One region of the Streptomyces synnematoformans genome, then DNA from elsewhere that is predicted to be linked to it. Evidence: riboswitches for the same ligand, from Rfam matches in the RefSeq annotation. Region 1 holds a riboswitch; the other holds the start of a gene.
What was found. Region 1 has a riboswitch for glycine ahead of gcvT (glycine cleavage system aminomethyltransferase GcvT). Riboswitches for the same ligand answer to the same signal wherever they lie in the genome.
Positions count from the first base shown of each region.

Region 1 (14,789 bases):
GGCTCGCCAGCCGGGGCCCCAGGTCCTCCTCCGCGTCGGCCCCGGCCAGCAGCGCGGTGAACTCAGCGGGCTTCCAACCAGGGACTTCCCAAGGACTTCCCAGGGACAAAACGCTGTGCAGGCAGGAAAGGCTCCGACAGCTCTGAAAGACACATGGTCGCAGGTCGAGGCGGTAGTCGTCAGCACTCGATGACGTTGACCGCCAGTCCGCCGCGGGCCGTCTCCTTGTACTTGACCTTCATGTCCGCGCCGGTCTCCTTCATCGTCTTGATCGCCTTGTCGAGCGAGACGAAGTGCTGCCCGTCGCCGCGCAGCGCCATGCGGGCCGCGGTGATCGCCTTGACGGCCGCCATGCCGTTGCGCTCGATGCACGGGATCTGCACCAGGCCGCCGATCGGGTCGCAGGTCAGGCCCAGGTTGTGCTCGATGCCGATCTCCGCGGCGTTCTCCACCTGTTCCGGGGTGCCGCCCAGGATCTCGGCGAGGCCGCCGGCGGCCATCGAGCAGGCGGAGCCGACCTCGCCCTGGCAGCCGACCTCGGCGCCGGAGATGGAGGCGTTCTCCTTGAAGAGCATGCCGATCGCGCCCGCGGCGAGGAGGAAGCGGACCGCGGTGTCGTCGTCGGCGCCGGGGACGAAGTCCGCCGCGTAGTGCAGGACCGCGGGGATGATGCCCGCCGCGCCGTTGGTGGGGGCGGTGACGACGCGGCCGCCGGCGGCGTTCTCCTCGTTGACCGCCATGGCGTAGAGCGTGACCCACTCCATCGCGTGCGCCGCCGGGTCGCCCGCCGCGCGGAGCTGGCGGGCCTCGCCGGCGGCGCGGCGGCGGACCTTGAGGCCGCCGGGGAGGATGCCCTCGCGGCCGGTGCCGCGCGCCACGCAGTCGCGCATGACGTCCCGGATCTCCAGCAGCCCGGCGCGGATCTCCGCCTCCGTGCGCCAGGCCCGCTCGTTCTCCAGCATCAGCGAGGACAGCGACAGGCCCGTCTCCCGGGTGCGGCGCAGCATCTCGTCGGCGGTGCGGAAGGGGTACTTCAGCACGGTGTCGTCGAGCTTGATCCGGTCCTGGCCGACGGCCGCCTCGTCCACGACGAAGCCGCCGCCCACCGAGTAGTACGTCTTCGAGAGCAGCGTCCCACCGCCCGCGTCGTACGCGGCCAGCGTCATGCCGTTCGCGTGGTAAGGCAGCGAGCGGCGGCGGTGCAGGACGAGGTCGGCGGAGGTGTCGAAGGGGATCTCGTGGTCGGGCCCTATGTCGGCGCCGAGCAGGTGCAGCCGCCCGGCGGTGCGGATGCGCTCCGCCTCGTCGTCGGCCCACTCGACGTCGACGGTGCGCGGCGAGTAGCCCTCCAGGCCGAGGAGCACGGCCTTCGGGGTGCCGTGGCCGTGGCCGGTGGCGCCGAGGGAGCCGAAGAGTTCGGCCCGTACGGCGGCGGTGTGGGCCAGCAGGCCCTCGTTCTTCAGCCGGCGGGCGAAGAGCCGGGCCGCCCGCATCGGGCCGACGGTGTGCGAACTCGACGGGCCGATGCCGATCGAGAAGAGGTCGAAGACGGAGATGGCCACGCGGGACTCCTTTGTCCTTCCGTGGGGACGTGCGCTCCGGGCCGGGGCCCGCGGCGGCGATGGCGGCGGGCCCCGGCGTCCGGGCTACAGGCCGGGGTACAGCGGGTGCTTCTCCGCCAGGGCGGTGACCCGGGCGGCGAGGGCGGCGGTCTTCGCCTCGTCGAAGCCGGGCTTGAGGGCCTCGGCGATGACGTCGGCGACCTCCTCGAAGTCCGCGGCGGTGAAGCCGCGGGTGGCCAGCGCCGGGGAGCCGATGCGCAGGCCGGAGGTGACCATGGGCGGGCGGGGGTCGTCGGGTACGGCGTTGCGGTTGACGGTGATGCCGATCTCGTGGAGCCGGTCCTCGGCCTGCTGCCCGTCCAGCTCGGAGTGGCGCAGGTCGACCAGGACCAGGTGGACGTCCGTACCGCCGGAGAGCACCGAGACGCCGGCTGCGCGCGCATCGTCGCGCAGCAGCCGCTCCGCCAGGATCCGGGCGCCGTCCAGCGTGCGCCGCTGCCGCTCCCGGAACTCCTCCGACGCCGCGACCTTGAACGACACCGCCTTGGCGGCGATCACGTGCTCCAGCGGCCCGCCCTGCTGGCCGGGGAAGACCGCCGAGTTGATCTTCTTCGCGAGGTCCTGCCGGGACAGGATGACCCCGCCGCGCGGCCCGCCGAGCGTCTTGTGCGTCGTGGTGGTGACGATGTCCGCGTACGGGACGGGGTTGGGGTGCAGCCCGGCGGCGACAAGACCGGCGAAGTGCGCCATGTCGACCAGCAGCAGCGCGCCGACCTCGTCCGCGATCCGCCGGAAGCCGGCGAAGTCCAGCTGCCGCGGGTACGCCGACCAGCCGGCGACGATCAGTTTCGGCCGCCGCTCCTTGGCCAGCCGCTCGACCTCGTCCATGTCGACCAGGCCGGTCCCGGCGTCGACGTGGTAGGCGGCGACGTCGTACAGCTTGCCGGAGAAGTTGATCTTCATGCCGTGGGTCAGGTGCCCGCCGTGGGCCAGGTCCAGGCCCAGGATGGTGTCGCCGGGCTTCAGCACCGCGAACATCGCCGCCGCGTTCGCCGACGCGCCCGAGTGCGGCTGGACGTTCGCCGCCTCGGCGCCGAAGAGCGCCTTCACGCGCTCGCGGGCCAGCTCCTCGGCGACGTCGACGTGCTCGCAGCCGCCATAGTAGCGGCGGCCGGGGTAGCCCTCGGCGTACTTGTTGGTGAGGACCGAGCCCTGCGCCTCCAGGACGGCGACCGGGGCGAAGTTCTCCGAGGCGATCATTTCGAGGGTGGACTGCTGGCGCGTGAGCTCGGCGTCCACGGCGGCGGCGACCTCGGGGTCGACCTCGTGGAGCGAGCCGTTCAGAAGGGACATGGGACCTTCCGTGGGAAAGGACGGACGCGGGGCGGTCGGGCTGCGCAAGCCGTGCTGCGTATTCGGTGTATTCGGTGCCGCGTGTGCGGCGGTGCGCTCAGCCCGCGGTGAACGCGGTGTACTCGTCGGCGGACATCAGGTCGTCGGACTCCGCCGCGACCCGCACCTTGAACAGCCAGCCGTCCTCGTACGGCCCGGAGTTCACCAGCGCCGGGTCGTCCACGACGTCCTGGTTGGCCGCGGTGACCTCCCCGGTCACCGGTGCGTAGAGGTCGGAGACGGACTTGGTCGACTCCAGCTCGCCGCAGGGCTCGCCCGCGGTGACCGCGTCGCCGACCTCCGGGAGCTGGACGAAGACGACGTCGCCGAGCGCGTCCGCGGCGTGGGCGGTGATGCCGACGGTGGCGACGCCGTCGTCGCCGGCCGCGACCCACTCGTGTTCCTTGCTGTAGCGCAGGTGCTCAGGGTTGCTCATGAGGAGATTCTCCAGGATCGGGAGGTGGGTGAGGGTCAGGGGCGGCGGTAGAACGGCAGGGCGACGACCTCGTACGGCTCGTGGCTGCCGCGGATGTCGACGCCCACGCCGGTGGCCGCCGACGGGCCCGGCTCGGCGTGCGCGGCGTCGACGTACGCCATGGCGATCGGCCTGCCCAGGGTGGGGGAGGGGGCGCCGGAGGTGACCTCGCCGACCCGCCGGCCGCCGGCCACCACCGCGTACCCCGCCCGGGGCACCCGCCGGCCCTCGGCGACCAGACCGACCAGCACCCGCGGCGGCTCGGCCGCGGCGCGCTCGGCGGCCCGCTCCAGCGCCGTGCGGCCGACGAAGTCGCCGGGCTTGTCGAGCTTGACGACCCGGCCGAGACCGGCGTCGAAGGGGGTGAGCGCGGTGGTCAGCTCGTGTCCGTAGAGCGGCATGCCGGCCTCCAGCCGCAGCGTGTCGCGGCAGGAGAGCCCGCAGGGCACCAGCCCGTCGTCCGCGCCGGCGGCGGTCAGCGCCGCCCAGACGGCCGCCGCGTCGGCGGGGCGGACGAACAGCTCGAAGCCGTCCTCGCCGGTGTAGCCGGTACGGGCGATGAGCGCGTCGGCGCCGGCGACGGTGCCGGGCAGGCCGGCGTAGTACTTCAGCCCGGCCAGGTCCGCGTCGGTGACCCGGCCCAGGACGGCCGGGGACTTCGGGCCCTGCACGGCGATCAGGGCGTACGCGTCCCGGTCGTCCCGTACCGCCGCGTCCGGGAAGCCGGCGGCCCGCTCGGTGAGGGCGTCCAGGACGACCTGGGCGTTGGCGGCGTTCGCGACGACCATGAACTCCTCGTCGGCGAGCCGGTAGACGATCAGGTCGTCGAGGATGCCGCCGTCCTCGCGGCACATCATCGTGTACCGGGCGCGGCCGGGGCGCACGGCGGAGAGCCGGCCCACCAGGGCGTAGTCCAGCAGCGCGGCCGCCCCGGGGCCGGTGACGGAGATCTCGCCCATGTGGGAGAGGTCGAAGAGGCCGGCGCGGGTGCGTACCGCGACGTGCTCCTCGCGCTCGCTGCCGTAGCGCAGCGGCATGTCCCAGCCGGCGAAGTCGGTCATGGTGGCGCCGAGCGCGCGGTGCGTGGCGTCGAGCGCGGTGCGGCGCGGTGCAGGGCTCTCAGTGGTCATCGTCAGCTCCCGGACAGGGGTGGTCGTGTCCTCCCCATCTGTCATCGGAACCTGAGAGGTTCGCCACGATCCCGCGGGAGCGTGGCTTGCACCTTGGGTGGGGCGGCGCCGGTGCACGGCTGTGCTCCAGTGCGCCACCCGCTTTTCAGATCTGCCTCGCCCGTGCGGTGACGGTGCCTGAGAGATTCAAGGGAGGACTTGCTCCTTCGGCGCCCGGTGCGACCGCCTGCTCAGCGAGGCACCGGGACTCTCCCGCGCGGGTTCGAACGGCCGGTATGGAGTTGGCGGCCCCATCATTGCATGCGCCCGGCGGCCGCGGGGCGGAGCGCGGAACCGGACGACCTCCCCTCCGTTGTTCCGCCCCGTCTGCTCCCTCGCGTTCTTGTCGTGCCCCGCCGCTGTTGCCAGGCTGGTGGCGGGGCAGCGGCGGGCGGGGCCCGGGACGGGCGTGGGAGGCGGCGTGACGGTGGAGCAGGCGGCCTCCCGGGAGCGGCTGCGATATCCCGCGGGGGACATCGTCGTGGTCTCCGGGCTGCCGGGCAGCGGCAAGAGCACGCTCATGCGGCGCACGCGGCCGGTCGCGGGGGTGCTGCTGATCGACTCGCAGTCAGTACGCGAACGCTGGGCCCGCCGGCTGGGGCCGCGGCTGCCGTACCAGCTGTACCGGCCGCTGGTGCGCATCGACCACTACGCCCGGCTGCGGCGTGCGGTCCGCGCCGGCGGCAGCCTCGTCGTGCACGACTGCGGCACGCTGCCGTGGGTGCGGTGGTGGCTGACCAGGCAGGCCCGGCGGTACGGGCGCGGGGTGCACGTCGTGGTGCTGGACGTGCCGGCCGAGGTGGCGCGGGCGCGGCAGGAGGCGCGCGGGCGGGCGGTGTCGCGCTACGCCTTCGCCCGGCACCGGTGGGCGCACCGGCGGCTGCTGGACTCGGCCCGGGACGGTGGTCTCGCGGCGGCGTGCGCGTCGGTGCTGGTGCTGGACGGGGCGGCGGCGGGGGCGCCGCCGGGGATCAGTTTCGGCTGAGCGGCCGCGGGGGCGTCGCCGGGTGCGGGCGCGGCCTTCGCCCGCGAACGCCCGCAGCCGCTAGGGTGCCGACGTTCGTCCCCCGACGGTTGGCTGGTCCCGATGAGCTTCGACTACCCGTCCCCGCAGCCCCCCGCCACGGGTGGCTTCCCCGGCAACGAGCTGGAGGAGGTGCTGGCCGCCTCCCTCGGCAACCCGCAGGCGGCCCCGCGGCTGCTGGAGGTGCTGGGCCGCAGCAGCCTGTGGGTGCCGCTGCCCGCGGGCGGCGGCCCCGACAGCGGGTCGCTCAGCGTGCCGACGACCGACATCGGCGGCGCGCCGTACGTGCCGGTGTTCTCCTCGCAGGAGGAGTTCCTGCGGGTGACCGGCTCGCACATGTCGTTCACCGTCGCGCCGGCCCGCGAGTTCGCCCGCGGGCTGCCGCCGCAGGTCGGCATCGCGGTCAACCCCGGCGGCACGGTCGGCGTGCCGCTGCCCCCGGCGGCGGTCGCGGAGCTGTGCCGGGACCGCGGGGCGCCGCGGCTGCCGGGGGAGGCGCGGGGCGGCCGGGTGCGGCTGTTCACGCCGGACTGGCAGGACGACCCGGTGGACTTCCTGGCCGCCGCGCGGGAGGAGTTCGAGCGGGTCGGGGTGGTGCGCACCGCCCGCCGCGGGCTCGCGAGCGTGGAGGGCGGCCCGGTGCAGCTGTACGTCGGGGTGGAGCTGCTGGACACGTACGACGAGAGCCGGCAGGCGACGACGGAGGCGCTGGGCCGGGCGCTGGGCGTCCAGCCGGTGCCGTGGAAGGTGCAGCTGGTCTTCCTCGACGCCGCCGTGGACCCGGTGATCACCTGGATGCGGGCCAAGGTCGAGCCGTTCTACATCCGGGTCGGCTGACGCGGGGAGGCTCTAAGCTGGTTTGATGACCTTTCCGGGCGTATTCGCATGCCCGGGGGCGGCGGCGGCCGAGACGAAGGGTTGGGGCCCAGGGTGAACGGGGGCGCGAGCGGGAGTGCGCCGGGAGCGGGCGTGGACCAGTTGGTCCGCCAGGTGGCTCCCGGCAGGTACGACGCGTACGAGACGCTGCTCGCCGCGCTGGCCGCCGGGCGGGTGTGGATGCTGCTCTGGCAGGGCCGCCCGGATTCGCCCGACGCGCAGTACGGCAGCATGCAGGTCGAGGGCCACGCCTACGCCCCCTGCTTCAGCTCCGACCGCGAGCTGTCCGCCAGCGGCTGGGCCGGCGCCCACGAGCCCGTCGCCGGCGCGGAGATCGCCGCCGCGCTCTACCCCGACCGCTGGGGCCTCTGGCTCGACCCGCACGCCGCCGGCGGCGGCGTCGGGGTCCCCTGGCTCGACCTGCGCCGGGTGGCCACCGGTCTCGACCGGCTGCCCGCGGGGCCGCTGCGGATCTCCGAACCGGTCGTGGACGTGGCGCAGTTCTACGCGCTGCTGGGCCAGACCGCCCACCGCACGCCCGCCGTCCGCACGCTCTGCCGCGCCTGGGTGCAGCCGGCCCTCGGCGAGCCGTACCTGGCCGTCGGCATCGACCTGTACGACACCGGCCCGCAGTCCGTCGCCGCGGCGCAGGCGATGATGCAGGAGTCCGTGGCCGCCGTGCCCCCGGGCCTGGCCGTCTCCACGGTGGCGCTGGCCGACGACCACGACCCGGTGGCGATGTGGATGCGGGCCAACTCCCGGCCGTTCTTCGACCGCGGCGCCTACGGCGGCGGCCCGGCCGCCCCGCCCGCCGGATACGGGTACCCGCCGCCGCACCCCGCGGGCGGCGCCCAGCAGTCCGGCTGGCAGCCGGGGCCCGCTCCGCAGTTCTGAACACCCGGCCTGTATGCCTGGATATGCCCCCCTTTAGGGGGTGGCGAAGATCCGCTCAGCGGCGGTGGGATGTCCGGATAACGGTATCCACTGCATCGCATCACGTTTGCGCATCCATTCCCCTCGGGGTCTGGCGAGTGATCCCCGGCGCGTTGAAGACTCCCCCCGCAGGAGCCTGCCGTTCCCCTGTGCGACGGCAGAGATTCACGATCACGCACGACAACACGACGGCACCACGGCACCACGGCATGACTTGCACCAGCGAAGCGAATGAGCCGCTACCGCGGCGGACGACGGCGGGACGCCGCCGCTCGAGAGGGGTCCCCACAACATGACGGCACCTATCGAGACCGCCGGCACTGCCGAGGCGGCGCCGGAAGCTCTCGTTGAGGGCGTGGACAAGAGCCGGATCGAGGGCCGCTCACTCGGCCGCATCGCCTGGATGCGGCTCAAGCGCGACCGCGTCGCCATGGCCGGCGGCATCGTCGTGGTGTTCCTCATCCTGACCGCCGCGCTCTCCCGGCCGATCCAGGCGATCCTCGGTCTCGACCCCAACAAGCTGAACCAGGACCTCGTCGACCCCTCGCTGGCCACGCCGTACGGCTCGTTCGGCGGCATGGGCTGGGACCACCCGCTGGGCGTGGAGCCGAAGCTGGGCCGCGACATAGCCACCCGAATCCTGGAGGGCTCCTGGGTCTCGCTGCTCGTCGCCTTCGGCGCCACCATGGTCGCGGTCGTCATCGGCACCGTTCTCGGCGTCATCGCCGGCTACTACGGCAAGTGGGCCGACACGATCATCAGCCGGACCATGGACACGTTCCTGGCCTTCCCGGTGCTGCTCTTCGCCATCTCCATCTCCGCCGCGCTGCAGGGCGGCGCGTTCGGGCTGAAGGGGCTGGAGCTGCACATCGGGGTGCTGATCTTCGTCATCGGCTTCTTCAGCTGGCCGTATATCGGCCGCATCGTCCGGGGCCAGACGATCAGCCTGCGCGAGCGCGAGTTCGTCGAAGCGGCCAAGAGCCTGGGCGCCCGCGGTCCCTTCATCCTCTTCCGGGAGCTGCTGCCGAACCTGGTGGGGCCGATTCTCGTCTACTCCACGCTGCTGATCCCGACCAACATCCTCTTCGAGGCGGCGCTGAGCTTCCTCGGCGTGGGCATCCAGCCGCCGCAGGCCTCCTGGGGCGGCATGCTGAGCAGCGCGATCGACTACTACCAGGTCGACCCGATGTTCATGGTCGTGCCGGGCGTGGCGATCTTCCTCTCCGTGCTGGCCTTCAACCTCTTGGGCGACGGGCTCAGGGACGCACTCGATCCCAAGGGCCGCCGATGACACCGATGACCCCAAGAAGCAGCCTGGGTGCGGCACCCGCCGTTCCCGCTCTCGTCCCATCACTCCGAACCAGGGGGCAACGCCTCACCATGAAATTCAGGTCGAAATCAGCCGCCATGCTCGCGGTTGCCGTCTCGGTCGCGCTGACCGCCGCCGCCTGCGGCGGCGGTGGCAACGACGACGACGAGGGCGGCGAGGGCGGCGGCGCGCCCGCGAACGCGGCGATCGAGAAGATCCTCAACCCGTCCGACAAGAAGGGCGGGACCCTCGTCTACGAGTCCGCCGACACGCCGGACTCGATGGACCCGGGCAACACGTACTACGGCTACATGTGGAACTTCAGCCGGCTGTACGCGCGCTCCCTCATGACCTACGCCCCCGGCGCGGGCGCGGAGGCCGCGGAGCCGGTGCCGGACCTCGCCGAGGGCCCCGGGGAGGCGTCCGACGGCGGCCGGACCTGGACGTACAAGATCAAGAAGGGCGTCAAGTACGAGGACGGCACCGAGATCACGGCCGGTGACGTCAAGTACGCCGTCGAGCGGAGCAACTACGCCCGCGACGTGCTCTCCCTCGGCCCGAACTACTTCGCCCAGTACCTGAAGAACCCGGACGACTACCAGGGTCCGTACAAGGACAAGAGCGAAGAGGGCATCTCGTCCATCCAGACCCCGGACGACCACACGATCGTCTTCAACCTCGCGCAGCCGTTCCAGGAGTTCGACTACCTGGTGGCGATGACGCAGACCGCGCCGGTGCCGCGGGACAAGGACAACGGCTCGGACTACCAGAAGAACATCGTCTCCTCCGGCTCGTACAAGTTCGAGAGCTTCAACCTGGACAAGTCCGCCACCCTGGTCCGCAACGACCAGTGGGACCCGAAGACGGACAAGATCCGCAAGCAGCTGCCGGACAAGATCGAGGTCCGCTTCAAGGTCAACCCCGAGACCATCGACAAGAACATCGAGGCGGGCAAGACCCACGTGATGTTCGACGCGCTCGGCGTCACCGCCCAGACCCAGTCCCAGATGCTGCGGGACGAGTCGAACATGCTCGACAACCCGACCGGCGGCCGGCTGACCTACATGGCGATCAACACGACGGTCGCGCCGTTCGACGACGTCAACTGCCGCAAGGCCGTGGAGTTCGCCGTCGACAAGGACTCCTCGATGCGCGCCCTCGGCGGTGAGCCCAAGGGCGACATCGCCACCACCGCGCTGCCGCCGGACGTCCCGAGCCACCAGTCCTACGAGGACCCGTACGCCACCGAGGGCAACAAGGGCGACGTCGAGAAGGCCAAGGCCGCGCTGAAGGAGTGCGGCAAGCCCAACGGGTTCGACACCGTGCTGACCGCGCGCACCGAGCGGCAGGACGAGATCGACAACGCCACCGCGATCCAGGCGGCCCTGAAGAAGGTGGGCATCAACGCCCAGATCCAGAAGTTCCCCGGCGGCAAGTACTTCACCGACTTCGCGGGCTCCCGGAAGTGGGGCCAGGACAACAACGCGGGTCTGTACATGATGCAGTGGGGCGCCGACTGGCCCAGCGGCTACGGCTTCCTGCAGCAGATCGCCAACGGCGGCGCCCTCGGCGAGTCCGGCAACACGAACATCTCGTACCTGGACGACCCGGAGATCAACAAGCTGCTCGACGAGTCGATCGCGGACCCCGACGCCGCGGCGCGTGCCAAGGCGTACGCCGAGGTGGACAAGAAGATGCTGGAGACGGCGGCGATCGTGCCCCTCTCCTACTTCAAGGTCCTGCACCAGCGCTCGGACGAGGTCACCAACCTGGTGGTCTCGCAGGCGTTCAGCGGTCAGTACGACTACCTGAACCTCGGCCTGAAGTAGCACCCCCACCGGCTGCGCGGGCGGTGCCCTCACCGGCACCGCCCGCGCCGCCCGGACCGTGGAAGGCACGCCCTCGTGTTCGCGTATTTCATCCGGCGGCTGCTGGCCGCGGTGATGCTGCTGTTCGTCGTGAGCGCCATCACCTACGCCATCTTCTTCGTCCTGCCGCGGCTGGCCGGCAGCACTCCCGACCAGCTCGCCGCGCAGTACATCGGCAAGAGCCCGGACGCCAAGACCATCGAGGCGGTCAAGAAGAACCTCGGCCTCGACGATCCCGTCTACGTCCAGTACTGGGACTTCATCCGCGGCATCTTCGCCGGCCGGGAGTTCAACTTCGGCCCCGACCCGTCGCAGTGCAACGCGCCCTGCCTCGGCTACTCCTTCCGCAAGCACGTGGAGGTCTGGCCGGAGATGCTGGACCGGCTGCCGGTCACCGCCTCGCTGGCCATCGGCGCCGCCGTGCTGTGGCTGATCTCCGGGGTCACCACGGGCGTGATCTCCGCGCTGCGCCCGGGGTCGGTCTTCGACCGCGCGGCGATGGGCATCGCCCTGGCCGGCGTCTCGCTGCCGATGTTCTTCACCGGCACGGTCGCGCTGGCGCTGTTCACCTTCCACTGGGAGATCTTCCCGAACGAGTACACGCCGCTCACCGAGAATCCGGTGCGCTGGTTCCAGGGGCTGATGCTGCCCTGGTTCTCGCTGGCGTTCCTCTATTCGGCGCTCTATGCGCGGCTCACCCGGGCCGGGATGCTGGAGACCATGGGTGAGGACTACATCCGCACCGCCCGGGCGAAGGGCCTGAAGGAGCCGGTGGTGATCACCCGGCACGGGCTGCGCTCCGCGCTGACCCCCATCGTGACCATCTTCGGCATGGACTTCGCGCTGCTGCTCGGCGGTGCGGTGATCACCGAGACGGTGTTCTCCTTCGACGGGGTCGGCTCCTGGGCCGTGCAGTCCATCAACGAGAACGACCTGCCGCCGATCCTCGGCGTCACGTTGTTCGCCGCCTTCTTCATCGTGATGTGCAATCTGGTGGTGGACTTCGTGTACGCCGCCATCGACCCGAGGGTGAGGGTCTCGTGACCGGCCTGACGAAGACGGGTGCCGTCGGCGAGCCCGTGCCCACCGGCACGGAGGCGTCGGCCTTCCTGGACATCCGGGACCTGAAGGTCCACTTCCCGACCGACGACGGCCTGGTGAAGTCCGTCGACGGGCTCTCCTTCCAGCTGGAGAAGGGCAGGACCCTCGGCATCGTGGGCGAGTCCGGCTCCGGCAAGTCCGTCACCTCGCTGGCGGTGATGGGGCTGCACACCGCCGGCCAGTACGGCAAGCGCCGGCGGGCTCAGCTCTCCGGCGAGATCTGGCTCAACGGCCAGGAGCTGTTGTCCGCGGAGCCCGACGCGGTGCGCCGGCTGCGCGGCCGCGAGATGTCGATGATCTTCCAGGACCCGCTGTCCGCGCTGCACCCGTACTACAAGATCGGGTACCAGATCGTGGAGGCGTACCGGGTCCACCACGACGTCGACAAGAAGACCGCGCGCAAGCGCGCCATCGAGATGCTCGACCGGGTCGGCATCCCGCAGCCCGACAAGCGCGTCGACGACTACCCGCACCAGTTCTCCGGCGGCATGCGCCAGCGCGCGATGATCGCGATGGCGCTGGTGAACAACCCCGAGCTGCTCATCGCCGACGAGCCGACGACCGCGCTGGACGTCACCGTGCAGGCGCAGATCCTCGACCTGATCCGGGATCTGCAGAAGGAGTTCGGCTCCGCGGTCGTCATCATCACCCACGACCTCGGCGTGGTCGCCGAGCTGGCCGACGACATCCTGGTGATGTACGGCGGCCGGTGCGTCGAGAAGGGCTCGGCCGAGCAGATCTTCGACCGGCCGCAGCACCCGTACACCTGGGGCCTGCTCGGCTCCATGCCGCGCATCGACCGCGAGGCCACGGACCGGCTCACCCCGGTCAAGGGCAGTCCGCCGAGCCTCATCAACGTGCCGGCCGGCTGCGCGTTCCACCCCCGCTGCCCCTACGCGGACGTGCCCGCGGACAACGCCAGCCGCACCGTACGGCCCGAGCTGCGCGAGGTCGGCGGGGGACACTTCGTCGCCTGCCACATGCGGCAGGAAGACCGGGAGCGCATCTACGCCGAAGAGATTGCGCCGAAGCTGTGAAGGACGAGGCTGTGCCCGAGACGAAGGCCGACAAGGTGACCGACGCGGCGGCCGGAACGGCCGCCGGCGGCGGCGTGCCGACGACCGACCCGGCGCCGGGCGGGCGGCTGCGCAAGAAGCCCGCCGCGGGCGCCGAGCCGCTGCTCCGGGTCTCCGGACTGGCCAAGCACTTCCCCATCCGCAAGGGCCTGCTGCAGCGCCAGGTCGGCGCGGTGCAGGCGGTGGACGGCATCGACTTCGAGGTGCTGCCCGGCGAGACCCTGGGCGTGGTCGGCGAGTCCGGCTGCGGCAAGTCCACCATGGGCCGGCTGATCACCCGGCTGCTGGAGCCCACCGGCGGCACCGTCGAGTTCCAGGGCCGGGACATCACGCACCTGAGCACGGGCCGGATGCGCCCGCTGCGCCGCGACGTGCAGATGATCTTCCAGGACCCGTACTCCTCGCTGAACCCGCGGCACACCGTCGGCACCATCGTCGGCGCCCCGTTCAAGCTGCAGAACGTCACGCCCGAGGGCGGGGTGAAGCGGGCGGTCCAGGGGATCCTGGAACGGGTCGGCCTGAACCCCGAGCACTACAACCGCTACCCGCACGAGTTCTCCGGCGGCCAGCGGCAGCGCATCGGCATCGCCCGGGCGCTGGCCCTGCAGCCGAAGCTGATCGTGGCGGACGAGCCGGTCTCGGCGCTGGACGTGTCCATCCAGGCCCAGGTGGTCAACCTCCTGGACGACCTGCAGCAGGAGTTCGGGCTCACCTACGTGATCATCGCCCACGACCTGTCCGTCGTCCGGCACGTCTCCGACCGGATCGCGGTCATGTACCTGGGCAAGGTCGTCGAACTGGCCGACCGCGACAGCCTCTACCGGGCGCCGCTGCACCCGTACACCAAGGCGCTGATGTCCGCGGTGCCGGTGCCGGACACCAAGCGCAGGCAGCAGCGCGAGCGGATCCTGCTCAAGGGCGACGTGCCCTCGCCGATCGCGCCGCCGGCCGGCTGCCGCTTCCACACCCGGTGCTGGAAGGCCACCGAGGTCTGCAGGACCAAGGAGCCGCCGCTGCTGGAGCTGAAGCCCGGCCAGCGCACGGCCTGCTGGCACCCGGAGAACGCGCCCGACCAGGCCCCCGACGACACGAAGTAGCACCGGGCGGCGGCGGGCGGCGGCGCGGCCGGGCAGCCGGCGGCGCCCCGGGCGGGGCCGGATTCCGAGCCCCGCGGGCCGGAACGCGGCGGTCGGCGGGGCGGGCGTGCGCCGTAGAATCGGTAGCACCATGGACCAGGCTGTCTACCTCGACCACGCCGCCACCACGCCGATGCTCCCCGAGGCGGTGCGGGCCATGACCGACCGGCTCGCCGTCACCGGCAACGCCTCGTCGCTGCACGCCGCGGGCCGGCGGGCCCGGCGTACGGTCGAGGAGTCCCGGGAGCGGCTGGCCGCCGCCTTCGGCGCCCGCCCCAGCGAGGTGGTCTTCACCTCCGGCGGCACCGAGGCGGACAACCTGGCGGTCAAGGGCCTGTACTGGGCCCGGCGCGCCGAGGACCCGGCGCGCACCCGGGTGCTCGCCAGCCCCGTCGAGCACCACGCGGTGCTCGACGCCGTGCACTGGCTGCAGAAGCACGAGGGCGCCACCGTCGACTGGCTGCCCGTCGACGGCCACGGCCGGGTGCACCCCGACGCGCTGCGCGCCGCGCTGGAGCGCGGGCCCGGCGGGGGCGCCGGGGACGTGGCGCTGGCGACGGTGATGTGGGCCAACAACGAGACCGGCACCGTCATGCCCGTCGCCGGGCTGGCCGCCGTCGCGCGCGAGTACGGGGTGCCGCTGCACGCCGACGCGGTGCAGGCCGCCGGCCAGACCGAGGTCGACTTCGGCGCCAGCGGGCTGGCCGCGCTGACCCTGACCGGGCACAAGATCGGCGGCCCGTACGGGATCGGGGCGCTGCTGCTCGGCCGCGAGCACGCGCCCGAGCCGCTGCTGCACGGCGGCGGGCAGGAGCGCGAGGTGCGCTCCGGCACGCTCGACGTGCCGGCGGTCGCGGCGTTCGCGGTG
Region 1 covers NZ_BAAAPF010000054.1:10,882-25,670, forward strand. Annotated here, with positions in the region: partial or broken gene ABD317_RS11900 (IS5 family transposase) at 1-53, opposite strand, end outside; gene ABD317_RS11905 (L-serine ammonia-lyase) at 180-1,562, opposite strand; gene ABD317_RS11910 (serine hydroxymethyltransferase) at 1,647-2,915, opposite strand; gene gcvH (glycine cleavage system protein GcvH) at 3,013-3,390, opposite strand; gene gcvT (glycine cleavage system aminomethyltransferase GcvT) at 3,426-4,559, opposite strand; glycine riboswitch at 4,715-4,824, opposite strand; gene ABD317_RS11925 (AAA family ATPase) at 5,020-5,583, shown strand; gene ABD317_RS11930 (enhanced serine sensitivity protein SseB C-terminal domain-containing protein) at 5,686-6,459, shown strand; gene ABD317_RS11935 (enhanced serine sensitivity protein SseB C-terminal domain-containing protein) at 6,592-7,392, shown strand; gene ABD317_RS11940 (ABC transporter permease) at 7,724-8,722, shown strand; gene ABD317_RS11945 (ABC transporter substrate-binding protein) at 8,839-10,569, shown strand; gene ABD317_RS11950 (ABC transporter permease) at 10,645-11,652, shown strand; gene ABD317_RS11955 (ABC transporter ATP-binding protein) at 11,649-12,746, shown strand; gene ABD317_RS11960 (ABC transporter ATP-binding protein) at 12,743-13,882, shown strand; gene ABD317_RS11965 (aminotransferase class V-fold PLP-dependent enzyme) at 14,013-14,789, shown strand, end outside.

Region 2 (3,799 bases), on a different contig from region 1:
GGGCGGGTGCGCACGTTCGCCGCCGACGACCCGGCGCTGGAGCCGGCGGACCCGCTGCCGCTGGTGCCCGGCGGCTGATCAGTCGTCCGGCCCGGCGACCTCGCCGAAGTGGCGCTCCCGGGGCTGCGGCTCCTGCCCCTGCCCGTGCGAGGGGGCCTTGGCCACGTCCGGCGGCAGCGCCAGCCCGTAGTGGTGGTAGAGCTGCAGCTCCTGCCCGGGGGAGAGGTGCCGGCCGACGCCGAAGCCCGGTGCGGCCTTGATCAGCTCCCGGTCGTAGGGCACCCGCAGCCCTTCGTCGGCCAGCTCGCTCGGCCCCAGCGGCACGAACGCGTCACGGTGGAACAGGCCCGTGCGCACCGCCGCCCACTGCGGGGTGCCGGTGGCGTCGTCGAGGTACACCTCGTCGACGGTCCCGAGCTTCTCGCCGTTGCTGTCGTACGCGCGCACGCCGATCAGGCTCCGGGGGTCGATGTCGGTCTGCACGGTGCCTCCCACGTCTCGTCACAGCTCCGCTGCCTCCACGTAACGGCACAACGCGCCCCGCGGCCACTCGGCGGGCGCCGCAGGGCGCGCCGGCGTACGCGCCCGCATCGGGCTGCGCGGGGGCGTGCGCTGGTACGCTGACCGTGGCTGCAGACCCCGTGCGGGAGAGTCCTCCGCCCGCCAGACGGAGGCGCCGAAGGAGCAACTCCTCCCCGGAATCTCTCAGGCCCCCGTACCGCACGGACGAGGTCACTCTGGAAAGCAGGGCGGGCCGCACGCGGCCCCTCCTCACCGACGGTGCAAGCCGGCGCCCCGAAGCGGGCCGGCGGTGAAGCTCTCAGGTCCGGATGACAGAGGGGGAGGCCGTACGGGTGCCCGGCACAGGGGCATCCGCGAAGGTCCGTGCGACCAGGAGGCCCCTTGTCCGAGACGAACGCCCACCGCATCCCGCTTTCCGCCCTGGAGCGCGGCGCCCCCTTCGAGCAGCGGCACATCGGCCCGGACGCGGGTGACCGGGCCAAGATGCTCGCCCAGGTCGGATACGGCTCGCTGGACGAGCTGACCGACGCCGCCGTACCCGGTCCGATCAAGGGCACCGGCGCCTTCTCGCTGCCGGCGGCCCGCTCCGAGGCCGAGGTGCTGGCCGAGCTGCGCGGGCTGGCCGCGCGCAACGAGGTGCTGACCTCCATGATCGGCCTGGGCTACCACGGCACCCACACGCCGCCCGTCATCCTGCGCAACGTCATGGAGAACCCCGCCTGGTACACGGCGTACACGCCGTACCAGCCGGAGATATCCCAGGGCCGGCTGGAGGCGCTCCTCAACTTCCAGACCGTCGTCGCCGACCTCACCGGGCTGCCCACCGCCGGCGCCTCCCTGCTCGACGAGGGCACCGCCGCCGCCGAGGCGATGGCGCTGTCCCGGCGCGTCGGCAAGGTCAGGGACGGCGTCTTCCTGGTCGACGCCGAGACACTGCCGCAGACCCTCGCGGTGCTGCGCACCCGCGCCGAGCCGGCCGGCGTCGAGGTCGTCGTCGCCGACCTCGCCGACGGCGTTCCCGCGGAGGTCGCGGAGCGCGGCGTGTTCGGCGTGCTGCTGCAGTATCCGGGCGCCTCCGGTGTCGTACGCGACCTCACGCCCGTCATCGAGCGGGCGCACGAGCTGGGCGCCGTCGTCACCGTCGCCGCCGACCTGCTCGCGCTCACCCTGCTGACCTCGCCCGGCGCGCTCGGCGCCGACATCGCGGTCGGCTCCAGCCAGCGCTTCGGCGTCCCGATGGGCTTCGGCGGGCCGCACGCCGGCTACATGTCCGTGCGCTCGACGTTCGCGCGCAGCCTGCCCGGGCGGCTGGTCGGCGTCTCCAGGGACGCGGACGGCGCGCAGGCGTACCGGCTGGCGCTGCAGACGCGCGAGCAGCACATCCGCCGCGAGAAGGCCACCAGCAACATCTGCACCGCGCAGGTGCTGCTCGCCGTGATGGCCTCGATGTACGCCGTCTACCACGGCCCCGAGGGACTGGCGGCCGTCGCCCGGCGCACCCACCGCTACGCCGCGGTCCTCGCCGCGGGCCTCAGGGCCGGCGGCGCCGACGTGGTGCACGACGCGTTCTTCGACACCGTCACCGTCCGCGTCCCCGGCCGGGCCGCCGAGGTCACCGCCCGCGCCCGCAACGCCGGCGTCAACCTCCGCCTCGCCGACGCCGACCACGTCGGCATCTCCTGCGACGAGACCACCGTCCGGGACCATCTGGCCGTCGTCTGGGACGCGTTCGGGATCGCCGGGCAGGACGTGGCGGCGCTGGACGTGGCGACCGCCGACGCGCTGCCCGCCGGGCTGCTGCGCGCCGACGAGTACCTGACCCACCCGGTCTTCCACCGGCACCGCTCCGAGACCGCCCTGCTGCGCTACCTGCGCACGCTCGCCGACCGGGACTACGCGCTGGACCGCGGCATGATCCCGCTCGGCTCCTGCACCATGAAGCTCAACGCGACCGCCGAGATGGAGGCCGTGACCTGGCCGGAGTTCGCCGGCCTGCACCCCTTCGCGCCCGCCGACCAGGCCGAGGGCTACCTGACCCTGATCCGCGAGCTGGAGGATGGCCTGGCCGCCGTCACCGGCTACGACAAGGTCTCCCTGCAGCCCAACGCAGGCTCCCAGGGCGAGCTGGCGGGCCTGTTGGCGGTACGGGCGTACCACCGCGCGAACGGCGACGAGCGCCGCACCGTCTGCCTCATCCCGTCCTCCGCGCACGGCACCAACGCCGCCTCCGCCGTGATGGCCGGCATGCGGGTCGTGGTCGTCAAGACCGCGGAGAACGGCGAGGTGGACGCGGCGGACCTGCGCGCGAAGATCGAGCAGCACGGCGACGAGCTGGCCGTGCTCATGGTCACCTACCCCTCCACGCACGGCGTGTTCGAGGAGCACATCACGGAGATCTGCGACGCCGTGCACGCCGCGGGCGGCCAGGTGTACGTGGACGGGGCCAACCTCAACGCGCTCGTCGGCCTCGCCGGGCCGGGGAAGTTCGGCGGCGACGTCTCGCACCTGAACCTGCACAAGACGTTCTGCATCCCGCACGGCGGCGGCGGCCCCGGCGTCGGCCCGGTCGCGGTCCGCGAGCACCTCGCGCCGTACCTGCCGAACCACCCGCTGCAGCCCGCCGCCGGGCCGGAGACGGGCGTCGGCCCGGTCTCCGCGGCGCCGTGGGGCTCGGCCGGCATCCTGCCCATCTCGTGGGCGTACATGAAGCTCATGGGCGAGGGCGGCCTGCGCCGCGCCAGCCAGGTCGCCGTGCTCGGCGCCAACTACCTGGCCAAGCGGCTGGAGCCGCACTACCCGGTGCTCTACACCGGCCCGGGCGGGCTCGTCGCGCACGAGTGCATCGTCGACGTACGGCCGCTGACCAAGGCGACCGGGATGTCCATCGACGACGTGGCCAAGCGCCTGATCGACTACGGCTTCCACGCCCCCACGATGTCGTTCCCGGTGGCGGGGACGCTGATGATCGAGCCGACCGAGAGCGAGGACCTGGCCGAACTCGACCGGTTCTGCGAGGCGATGATCGCGATCCGCCGCGAGATCGAGCGGGTCGCCACGGGGGAGTGGGACAAGGACGACAACCCGCTGGTCGGCGCGCCGCACACCGCGGCGCAGCTGGCGGGGGAGTGGCAGCACCCCTACGGGCGGGACGAGGCCGTCTTCCCGGCCGGGGTGAGCCCGGCGGACAAGTACTGGCCGCCGGTGCGCCGGATCGACGGCGCCTACGGCGACCGCAACCTGGTGTGCTCCTGCCCTCCGCTGGACGAATACGACGCCT
Region 2 covers NZ_BAAAPF010000451.1:191-3,989, reverse strand. Annotated here, with positions in the region: partial or broken gene ABD317_RS34160 (DNA polymerase IV) at 1-78, shown strand, start outside; gene ABD317_RS34155 (PRC-barrel domain-containing protein) at 79-495, opposite strand; glycine riboswitch at 635-731, shown strand; gene gcvP (aminomethyl-transferring glycine dehydrogenase) at 904-3,799, shown strand, end outside.
Region 2: another riboswitch for glycine. It lies ahead of gcvP (aminomethyl-transferring glycine dehydrogenase); the one in region 1 lies ahead of gcvT (glycine cleavage system aminomethyltransferase GcvT).